Regions from separate parts of the Mycobacterium talmoniae genome, predicted to be linked through region 2. Evidence: predicted binding sites of a transcription regulator. Region 2 holds the regulator's gene; each other region holds the start of a gene.
What was found. Region 2 encodes LexA, which represses DNA repair genes until DNA is damaged. Its sites were predicted from a motif close to CGAACANNTGTTCG; they were not measured.
Positions count from the first base shown of each region.

Region 1 (3,228 bases), on a different contig from region 2:
TCGAACTGGATTCGCCTGAGCGGCACCGCGTCCTCGACCAGATCGCCGCGAAAAAGGGACACTGCGACAGCTGCGGCGGCACGGAATTCGAGGTCGGCGCCGCGCTGTATCTGGGATTTCTGTTCCTCGATGAAGACACCGACGCCTACATGATCGCGCTGACCTGCCGCAGCCGCGACTGCGCCCGGCCGCGCACCGGAGTCGTCTTGCACGAAAACGAGTTTCGCCGGCTGTAGCGGCGCTAGGGGTCGTCGTCGTCGTTGTTGTGGAGGAGTTCTTCGGGGTGGTGGAGGTGGTTGATTTCTGGTGGGGTGGTGCCGTCGGTCCAGGCGAGGCGGCCGGTGTTGGTGATGGTGGTGGTGTAGTGGCCGTTGGTGGCGCCGGTGTGGTCGCCGCCGCAGGCGAAGTGCAGTTCGTCGGCGTTGGTGCGGCCGCCTTTGCTCCAGTCGTTGGCGTGGTGGACTTCACAGTGGTAGCCGGGTTCGGTGCAGTTGGGTCGGGTGCAGCCACGATCCCGGGCGTAGCAGATGATGCGCTGATCCAGGGTGGCGATGCGGCGGCTGCGGCCGAGGTAGAGCGGGCGGTGGGAGTGGTTGTCGAATACGGCGAGGTAGTGGATGGAGTTGGCGGCCATGCGGATCAGGTCGCGCATGGGCAGCCTTGAGCCGCCGCCGGTGCGCGCGGGGGGCGGCATGGGGATGGTGGGGTCGCTCATGGCGTGGATGGCTTGGTTGAGGTCGGCCAGGGTGGTGGTGGCGATGACGGTGAGCGGTATGCCGCGGTGGGTGCCTAAGCCTTGGGTTTGCAGGGCGTGGCGTAGCGCGAGTTTGAGGGCGTCGTGGCGGCGTTGTGCGGCGGTGCGCAGGTCGCGGGGTTGGGCGCCATCTGTTGGGGTGTTGGGTTGGTGGTGGCCGGGGCGTACGGCGGCGAAGATGGCTTCGAGGTAGGCGCGGGTTTCGGGGTCGAGGCAGCCGGTGAGCCGGCTCATGCCGTCGGGGCCTTGTGGGCCCAGGGTGAGGCTGCGCCGCCGGGCGCGGTCGTCGTCGGTGTAGTCGCCGTCGGGGTTGATGACGTCGCGGATGGCGTTGCCGACGGCGGTCACGAAGGGGGCGTCTTGGTGTTTGGCGTGGCCGACCAGGGCGTGTTGGGCGGTGTCGCGTTGGTCGGGGGTGGTGGTGGTCGGGAGGTGGTCGAGGGCTTTGGTGATGGCGGTGATGTGGTCGTCGCCGAGGTGTCCGGCTGCGACCGCGGCGGCGAGCTCGGGTAGTTGCGGGGGTAGGGGTGGTCCGGTGAGGCTGCGGCGCGGGCAGATGCGGGCGGCTAGCCGGAAGCGGCGCCGGATTTCGGGGCGGGGGATGCGCAGCCGTTTCCAGAGCAGGTCTTGGATGCTCAGCGCTGGGGGCAGCGCGGGGTCGAGGGGTCCGTCGGCGGGGTCGGCGATTTCGCCGAACACCCGGTAGGACAGGCCGCGGTTGAGGCGGTGTTGGGTTTCGAGCCGGTCGGCCATTTCGACGCGAAACGCGTTGCCGACTAGGTCGGTGTCGGCGGCGCGCAACCGTGCGTGGGCGGCGTCGATGAGGTCGAGGTCGGCGCGGATCTGGGCGCGTGCCGCTTGTGCGGGGAGTTGCACCTGATCCGTGTGAGCCATACCACAGAGTCTACCGAACAAATGTGCGAATGTCAGTCCGGATTCGGCAATTTGTGGATGAATCCGCAACTGTGGATAACCACCAAATCTCCACTGCGGCAACCTGATACCACCCGCGATAGCACTGGCGGTCCACCGGGCACCGCTCAGTCCGGCGACGCGCCCGCTACCGGTTAGTTGCGCCGATAGTCGGGTATTCCCTTGCGAGACCACACACAGATAAGGGGATCTCATGTCCACACCGCTACAGGGCCGCAAGGTCGCTTTTCTGGTCGCGCCCGAGGGCGCCGAACAGGTTGAGCTCACCGAACCGTGGCAGGCAGTCACCGCCGCCGGCGGGGAAGCCACGCTGGTGTCGACAGATACCGGGACCGTGCAGGCGTTCAACCACCTCGATCGCGGCGATCAATTCGACGTCGACCGGATCGTCGACGACGTGTCCGCCGACGATTTCGACGCGTTGGTGCTGCCCGGCGGGGTGGCCAACCCCGACGCGTTACGCACCGCTCCGCGCGCGGTGGCCTTCGTCAAGGAGTTCTTCAATGCGGGCAAGCCGGTGGCGGTGATCTGCCACGGGCCGTGGACGTTGATCGAGGCGGATGTCGTTGCCGGTCGCCGGATCACGTCGTGGCCCAGTCTGCAGACCGACATCCGCAACGCCGGCGGGGACTGGGTCGACGCCGAGTTCGTCCGCTGCGATGCTGGCCCGTCGACACTGCTGTCCAGCCGCAAACCCGATGACCTGCCCGCCTTTTGCTCGGGGCTGGTGCAGGAGATCGGCGCGTCGGCAGTCCAAACGACCGGGCCGCGCGGGTAGCGGGGTCGTCGCGGGCCAGAGCGTTCGTGACTGTGCGAATCCATACGCCTGCCAGGCATATCGCGTATGAAACCGCACAATCGGCGCCAGCTTCATCCGGCGTCGTCGGGGGTGCGCAGCCCGCGCGCCACCGAGCCACCGGCCTCGTCGGCTTGTTGCCGGCTCAGGTCGGGCTCGGGCTGCTGGGCTTCGTCGACCCAGACGTCGGCCTCCTCCTGCTCGAGCCGTTGCTCCAGGCTTTCGCCCTCGCGTTGTTCGTCGGCGCTCACCCCGAACCGGTCGCTGCCCGTCCACCGTTCCGGGGGATCCATGCCCTCTTCGAGCGGGTCCAGGCCGATCCGTTCCTCGTCCACGTCCTCCGCGCCGACGCCCGCGGCGACATCCGGGTTCACCGCATCGCCGGGGTCGGGCTGGTACGGGGACGACGCGTCGTGTTGTGCCATCGGTGTTCTCCCTTCGCTCACCCGGCGGAAGCGGTCGGCGTCTCTGGCAATACGGGACGAGCCAGCCCCCACTTGGTGACCAGCGGTGTCAGCGCCGAAAGCTCGTCGCACAGTTCCCCAAACCGTCGCTGGTCGGTGTCGGCGAGCGCCCCGAGCGAGCTGTAGTAGACCAGCCGGGGTAGCCGCCCGGCCAGCGCCGTGCCCCACCGGATGCTGATGTCGTAGATCTGTTCGGCGCTCACCGTGTCCTGCTCAGCCAGGCGCTTGAGCGCGTCGATCTGCTCGGTGAGCACCGCCACGTCATCGTCGATGCTGATCGT
Region 1 is NZ_MLQM01000045.1:8,245-11,472, forward strand. It holds gene BKN37_RS10790 (hypothetical protein) at 1-236, shown strand, start outside; gene BKN37_RS10795 (DUF222 domain-containing protein) at 242-1,648, opposite strand; gene BKN37_RS10800 (type 1 glutamine amidotransferase domain-containing protein) at 1,881-2,465, shown strand; gene BKN37_RS10805 (hypothetical protein) at 2,558-2,908, opposite strand; gene BKN37_RS10810 (hypothetical protein) at 2,926-3,228, opposite strand, start outside.
Region 1: a site for LexA is predicted at 1,663-1,676, ahead of BKN37_RS10795 (DUF222 domain-containing protein). Genes of this name have one in related genera too.

Region 2 (3,228 bases):
AATTCGATGACGTCGCCGGTGGCCGCGAAGGTGCCGACCTGGATTTCGGTGATACCGCTGGGATGGGCCAGCACCCATTCCACCCGACCCGGCTGCGGCACCCGCAGATAGCCGGTCTCGGCGTGCAGCGGCAACCCGTCGGCGGCCGATCGGGTTTTCTGCCCGTAGCTCAAAAACGGCTTGCCGACATGGCCGAACACCACTTCCTCGAGATAGTCGAACGAGGCGATGGTCGGGTACACCCCCGACCCGCGGCCCGACCAGGTGCCCAACAGTGGAGCCAGTGCCGCAAGGTTCGGGTGCAGGTCAGCCGTCATGGCGTCAGCCTACCTACCGCGAGCTGGGGGTACCTCCCGCGTGCGGGGGAGCGCAACCGCACCCCAAACGCCCGCGTTTTACGGGGCTTTTGCGTCCGCTCGGCCCAGCAACGCCCGGTGCTCGCGCAGCGCCTCGATCTCCCGCTCGAAGTCGTCGGCCGACGTGAACGACCGGTACACCGAGGCGAAGCGCAAATAGGCCACCTCGTCGAGTTCGCGCAGCGGCCCCAGGATCGCCAGCCCGACCTCGTGGCTGGGGATCTCCGGCGAGCCGGCCGCGCGCACCGTGTCCTCGACCTGCTGGGCCAGCACATTGAGCGCGTCGTCGTCGACTTGGCGGCCCTGGCAGGCGCGGCGCACCCCGCTGATCACCTTCTCCCGACTGAACGGTTCGGTGACGCCGCTGCGCTTGACCACGGCTAGCACCGCGGTTTCCACGGTGGTGAACCGCCGCCCGCATTCCGGGCAGGACCGGCGGCGCCGAATCGCCTGGCCTTCATCGGTTTCGCGGGAGTCGACCACCCGAGAATCGGGGTGACGGCAAAACGGGCAGTGCATAGCCGCTCCTTCGCCGCGCGGGCAACCGGATGTCTGAGACGACTCCGAGCGTACCTGCGTGGGGTGCGGCGCTTGCAGCAGCGGTACCACCGCTCACCCGATCGGCGCGATCAGGGTCTGGCCGGCGTCCAGCGCCGCCGAGTCCAGCCCGTTGAGTTCCCGGATCCGGTCGGCGACCTGACGGGTGGACGCCCCGGGCGCCACCCGCGCGGCCACGTGCTGCAGGGTTTCGCCCGGTTCGACGCGCACCACCGCCAGACGGTCGGGCACCGGCGCCGCGTGGTTGGCCGCCGCCCCGAATTGCGCGATCAGGCCCAGCCACACCGTGATCAGTGCGGCCAACATGGCCAGCGCCGCCGTCGTCCCCGGGGTGATCGGGCGCCGACGGTGCGGCCCCCGCGACACCAGCACACCGGTCCCCCGGTAGCGCAGCGGCGCACCGGCCGGTCGCGGCCGCGGCGGACGCACCTGCTCGCTCATCCGGCCGTTCGGATGTACCCGGACCGGCCGACGCGGCATCACCCGGCGCGGCGGGGCGGTCTCGATGAGTGTCATGGGTGGCTCCTTCCTCCGACGCAATCGCTCTTGTGTTCGAACTATAGTCGATCACCTGTTCGATGAGCGAACATGTGATCGAACTGTTGCCGAACCCTAGACCGACCCACCGACAACATCCGCCACATGCGTCCCAGGCGGGAGTGGGACGACACTTCTCGAACAGGTGTTTGAGAATCGGCTGCTTCGGGTCTACATTCGTTCCTATGAGCGACAGCAGCGATACTTCGGGCCCCGGCGATCGGGGCAACGGTTCCGATAAGCCACTGGATACGACGCTGACCGCGCGGCAGCGCACCATCCTGGACGTCATCCGCGCCTCGGTCACCAAACGCGGCTACCCGCCCAGCATCCGGGAGATCGGTGACGCCGTCGGGCTGACGTCCACCTCCTCGGTGGCGCACCAACTGCGCACCCTGGAACGCAAGGGTTACCTGCGCCGCGACCCCAACCGGCCGCGGGCGGTCGACGTGCGCGGCCCGCACGTCGCGGCGGTGGCGCCGGTCGACACCGATGTCGCCGGCTCGGATGCCCTACCCGAGCCCGCCTACATCCCGGTGCTGGGTCGAATCGCCGCCGGTGGCCCGATCCTCGCCGAAGAGGCCGTCGAAGACGTGTTCCCCCTGCCGCGGGAACTGGTCGGCGAGGGCGCGCTGTTTTTGCTCAAGGTGGTCGGCGAATCCATGGTCGACGCGGCGATCTGCGACGGCGACTGGGTGGTGGTGCGCCAGCAGAACGTCGCCGACAACGGCGACATCGTCGCGGCGATGATCGACGGGGAGGCCACCGTGAAGACCTTCAAGCGCACCGGCGGCCAGGTCTGGCTGATGCCGCACAACCCGGCCTTCGATCCCATTCCCGGTAACGACGCCGCCGTGCTGGGCAAAGTTGTCACGGTGATCCGCAAGATCTAAACCCGGGCGGATGAACCTGCTGGAGGCGCTCGGGCTGCAGTACCCGGTGATGCAGGCCGGGATGGGCGGTGTGGCCGGCGGCGAGCTGGCGGGGGCGGTATCGGCGGCGGGTGCGTTGGGCACGGTCGGGATCGCCGCGCCGCACGCGTTCGCCGCGGAGCTGCGTCGCGCGGCGACGCTGGCGCCGGGGCGCCCGGTGGCGGCCAACCTGTTGGTGCCGTTTATCCGCAAGGCCCATATCGACGTCTGCATCACCGCCGGGGTCGCCGCCGTGGTGCTGCACGACGGCATTCCGCGGCGCTGGATCGCGGCGCTGCGGTCGGCGGGCATTCCGGTGCTGTGCACGGTGGGAAGCGCCGCCCAGGCCCGGCAGGCGCTGGCCGCCGGCGCCGACGGCCTCGTCGCGCAGGGTGTCGAAGCGGGCGGCCATCTGGTGGCCGAGCGGCCGCTGGCGGTGACGTTGACCGAGGTGCTGCAGGCCGCCGACGGTGTCCCGGTGCTGGCCGCCGGTGGGGTCGCCGACGGCGCCGATGTGCGCCGGCTGCTCACCGCCGGGGCGGCCGGCGCGGTGGCCGGAACCCGGTTTCTGCTCACCACCGAATCGCGGGCCCATCCCGACTACCAGCGCCGGGTGCTGGATGCGCAACGCACGATCCGCACCCTGCTGTTCGGGCTGGGCTGGCCGCTGCCGCACCGGGTGGTGCCCAACGCGGCCACCGACCGGTGGTGTGGCCACAGCGATCTGGGGCCCGGTCTGGCCCGCGGCCTGAGCCGGGTCAGCGGACCCCTGGGCCGGCTGCTGCCGCTGAGCGCCCGGGGTGACACCGTGGCGCTGCAGCGGGTGTCGCTGCCGTTGTATACGCCGGCCTTGCCGCTGGCCGGTA
Region 2 is NZ_MLQM01000070.1:15,232-18,459, forward strand. It holds gene BKN37_RS14180 (peroxynitrite isomerase) at 1-317, opposite strand, end outside; gene nrdR (transcriptional regulator NrdR) at 396-875, opposite strand; gene BKN37_RS14190 (LysM peptidoglycan-binding domain-containing protein) at 969-1,430, opposite strand; gene lexA (transcriptional repressor LexA) at 1,637-2,344, shown strand; gene BKN37_RS14200 (NAD(P)H-dependent flavin oxidoreductase) at 2,355-3,228, shown strand, end outside.

Region 3 (3,228 bases), on a different contig from region 2:
CTGTTCGCGCACCCGCGGTTGGCCGATGAACTCCCGCAGCGAGCGGGGCCGCAGGCTGGCGTCGATGTCGCCCTCGCCGACGGTCAGCGCCGGGGTCACCTCGCGGTCCTCGGGCTCGCTCATGTCTTCTTGCCCAGCAGGCTCAGCGCCGCGCGCAGCGCGCTGGACGTGGTGGCGCCGTCCTCGGCGGCCAGCACCTTATCGGTGGCCTCCTCGGCCTGCTTGGCCGCGAACCCCAGACCCACCAGGGCTTCCACCACCGGGCCGCGCACCGCGTGGCCGTTGACGGCGGGTCCACCGGCGGCCGGGGTCACCGGCCCGATCTTGTCGCGCAGTTCCAGCACCATCCGCTCGGCGCCGCGTTTGCCGATGCCGGGCACCCGGGTCAGCGCGGTGACGTCCCCGTCGGCCAGCGCCTGGCGCAGCGCGGACGCGTCGTGCACCGCCAGGGTGGCCAGCGCGATCTTGGGCCCGATCCCGGAGACCCCGAGCAGGGTGAGGAACAGGTCGCGGGTTTCGCCGTCGCCGAAGCCGTACAGCGTCATCGAATCCTCGCGCACGATCATCGCGGTGATCAGCCGGGCTTCGGCGCCGCGGTGCAGCGTCGACAGCGTCGCCGGGGTGGCCATGACTTTGTAGCCCACCCCCGCGGCCTCGATCACCGCATGGTCCAACGCGATGTCGAGCACCTCACCGCGCACCGACGCGATCATTTCGCGGCCGCCTTCAGCCGGGCCTTGTACTTCTTGCGCTGTTCGGCGGCCTGGGCTTCCGCGGCCGCCATCCGGGCGATCATCGGGGCGCGCCAGCAGTGGCAGATCGCCAACGCCAGCGCGTCGGCGGCGTCGGCCGGTGTCGGTTTTTGCTGCAGCGCCAGGATTCTGGTGACCATCGCGGTGACCTGCGCCTTGCCGGCGGCGCCGTTGCCGGTGACCGCGGCCTTGACCTCGGACGGGGTGTGGAAGTGCACCTCGATGTCGCGTTTGGCGGCCTGCAGCGCGATCACCCCGCCGGCCTGGGCGGTGCCCATCACGGTGGAGACGTTCTGCTGGGAGAACACCCGCTCGATGGCGACGACGTCGGGTCGGTGGGTGTCCATCCAGTGCTCGACGGTGTCGCTGATCGTCAGCAGCCGGCGCTGCAGGGGTTGGTCGGCCGGGGTGCGCACCACGTCGACATCCAGGGCGATGACCTGCCGGCCCTGGCCGCCCTCGATGACCGACAGCCCGCACCGGGTCAGCCCCGGGTCGACACCCATCACACGCAATTCCAGGCCCCTTCAGTGAACACCTGTTCGAGAGCCTAGTGGGTGGGTCCGACATCGCCGGGCAGGACACGCGGCGGCGGGTTAGTGCAGTTGATACCGCTGTTGCGGGCCGGGCGCCGCCGGGCTGCGCAGGCCGCGGTTAAGCGTATGGGCCGACGGGCGGTCGGTCAGGCACCAATCGACCGGACCCCCTGGCCGATGACGGCGGGAACCTCGCCGGCGTTCACCCGACCGTTGGCCACCGCGGCCTGCAGCGCCTGGTAATCCCGCTGGTTCTGGTCGGCGTAGGCCGTAGCGAACCGGACCAGCGCCTTATCGGCGGCATCGCCCTTGCCGAGGTAGGCCGCGATCGCGATCCGGTCCCCGGTGCGGCCGTGCGCCCGGGCCAGCACCCGGCCACAGGCTTGCCCGTAGGCGGCCAGCACCTTCGGGCGCATCGCCGCAACATCGGCCGCCCCCTTCATGTCCCACAGTTGGCGCACGTAGTAGTCGCCCTCGTGGCCGTCGGGTCCCACCGCGTGCAGCCAGCCCAGCAGGGTGTCGCTGGCGGCCTGGATCAGCCGCTGTCCTTCGACCACCCGCTGACCGGAATTGGGGTATCGACTGGGGTCCAGGTAGCCCTCCAACACCGACAGTTGCGCCTGTTTGACCTGCATCAGCAGCGGGTCGCCGTCGTCGCGGCCCAGCAGCAGCACCACCCAGGCGCGAGTGCCGACGCTGCCCACGCCGACCACTTTCCGCGCCAGCCCCACATAGTCGTAGCGCTTGGCCAACGCCCGCCGATCGTCGGACAGGCTGTGCATATACGCCTCGATCAGCTCCCCCATCTGCTGGTGGTAGGCGTCGGCCATCGCCGCCCCCACGAGTTCGTCGACCGGAACCAGCAGCGGCGGGTCGCTGACCAGCCGGCGACGACCCTGCTCGACCCGGGTCAGCTTGGACACCGCCCGAAGGCGGTCGCGGGAGCGGGCTTTCGTCGCGACGCGCTGGATTTCCTTGCCCAGCGGCGGATCCACGCTGTCCACCAGGGCGTCGTCGACCACCGCCTGCGCGTACCACATCTCCAGCTCGCCCATCGTGGCCAGCTCCCGCATCTGGCTGCGGTACGCCTCGGCGCAGCCGCGCACCACCGTTTCCTGCTGGCCGGCGCGGAAACCGTTGCTGCGGCTGGCGATTGCCAGGCTGGCCACCAGCCGCTTGAGATCCCACTCCCACGGCCCGGCGAGGGTCTCGTCGAAGTCGTTGACGTCGAACACCAGCCGGCGCTCCGGGGAGGCGAACAACCCGAAATTCGACGCGTGCGCGTCGCCGCACAGCTGCACCGCCAGTCCGGTGTTGGGGCCGGCGGCCAGATCGGACGCCATGATCAACGCCGCGCCCCGGAAGAACGTGTACGGCGATACCAGCATGCGCGCGTACCGAATTGGCACCAGTTCGGCCACCCGTGCGGCGGCTTGGGTTTCCAGCAGGGCCACCGGATCGGGGCGATCCGGCGCGGGTGCGTACGCGGCCAGCGCCGATCGCGGCAGCACTTTCCGCTTGGCCCGCCCCAACTCGTGCCGCTCGGCCACCGTCATGGCCGGAGTTTAGTTCTGCGCCGTCCTACGCTGCTGAAATCGACGTCCATACGGCGCGAAACCGCCTTTTGAGGGGCTATGTGTCAATCTGGGCGTCGATTTCAGCAGACACCCCGCCCCCTTCACTCCTCCAGCGCGGCCAGCACCTCGTCGGAGACGTCGACGTTGGTGTACACGTTCTGCACGTCGTCGCTGTCTTCCAGCGCGTCGACCAGCTTGAACACCTTGCGGGCGGCCTCGACGTCCACCGGCACGCTGACCGACGGCACGAAGCTGGCCTCCGCCGAGTCGTAGTCGATGCCGGCGTCTTGCAGCGCGGTGCGCACCGCCACCAGGTCGCCCGGCTCGGAGACCACCTCGAAGCTGTCCCCGAGGTCGTTGACG
Region 3 is NZ_MLQM01000014.1:42,446-45,673, reverse strand. It holds gene ruvB (Holliday junction branch migration DNA helicase RuvB) at 1-123, opposite strand, end outside; gene ruvA (Holliday junction branch migration protein RuvA) at 120-713, opposite strand; gene ruvC (crossover junction endodeoxyribonuclease RuvC) at 710-1,267, opposite strand; gene BKN37_RS05030 (DUF2252 domain-containing protein) at 1,435-2,844, opposite strand; gene BKN37_RS05025 (YebC/PmpR family DNA-binding transcriptional regulator) at 2,967-3,228, opposite strand, start outside.
Region 3: a site for LexA is predicted at 1,284-1,297, ahead of ruvC (crossover junction endodeoxyribonuclease RuvC). Genes of this name have one in related genera too.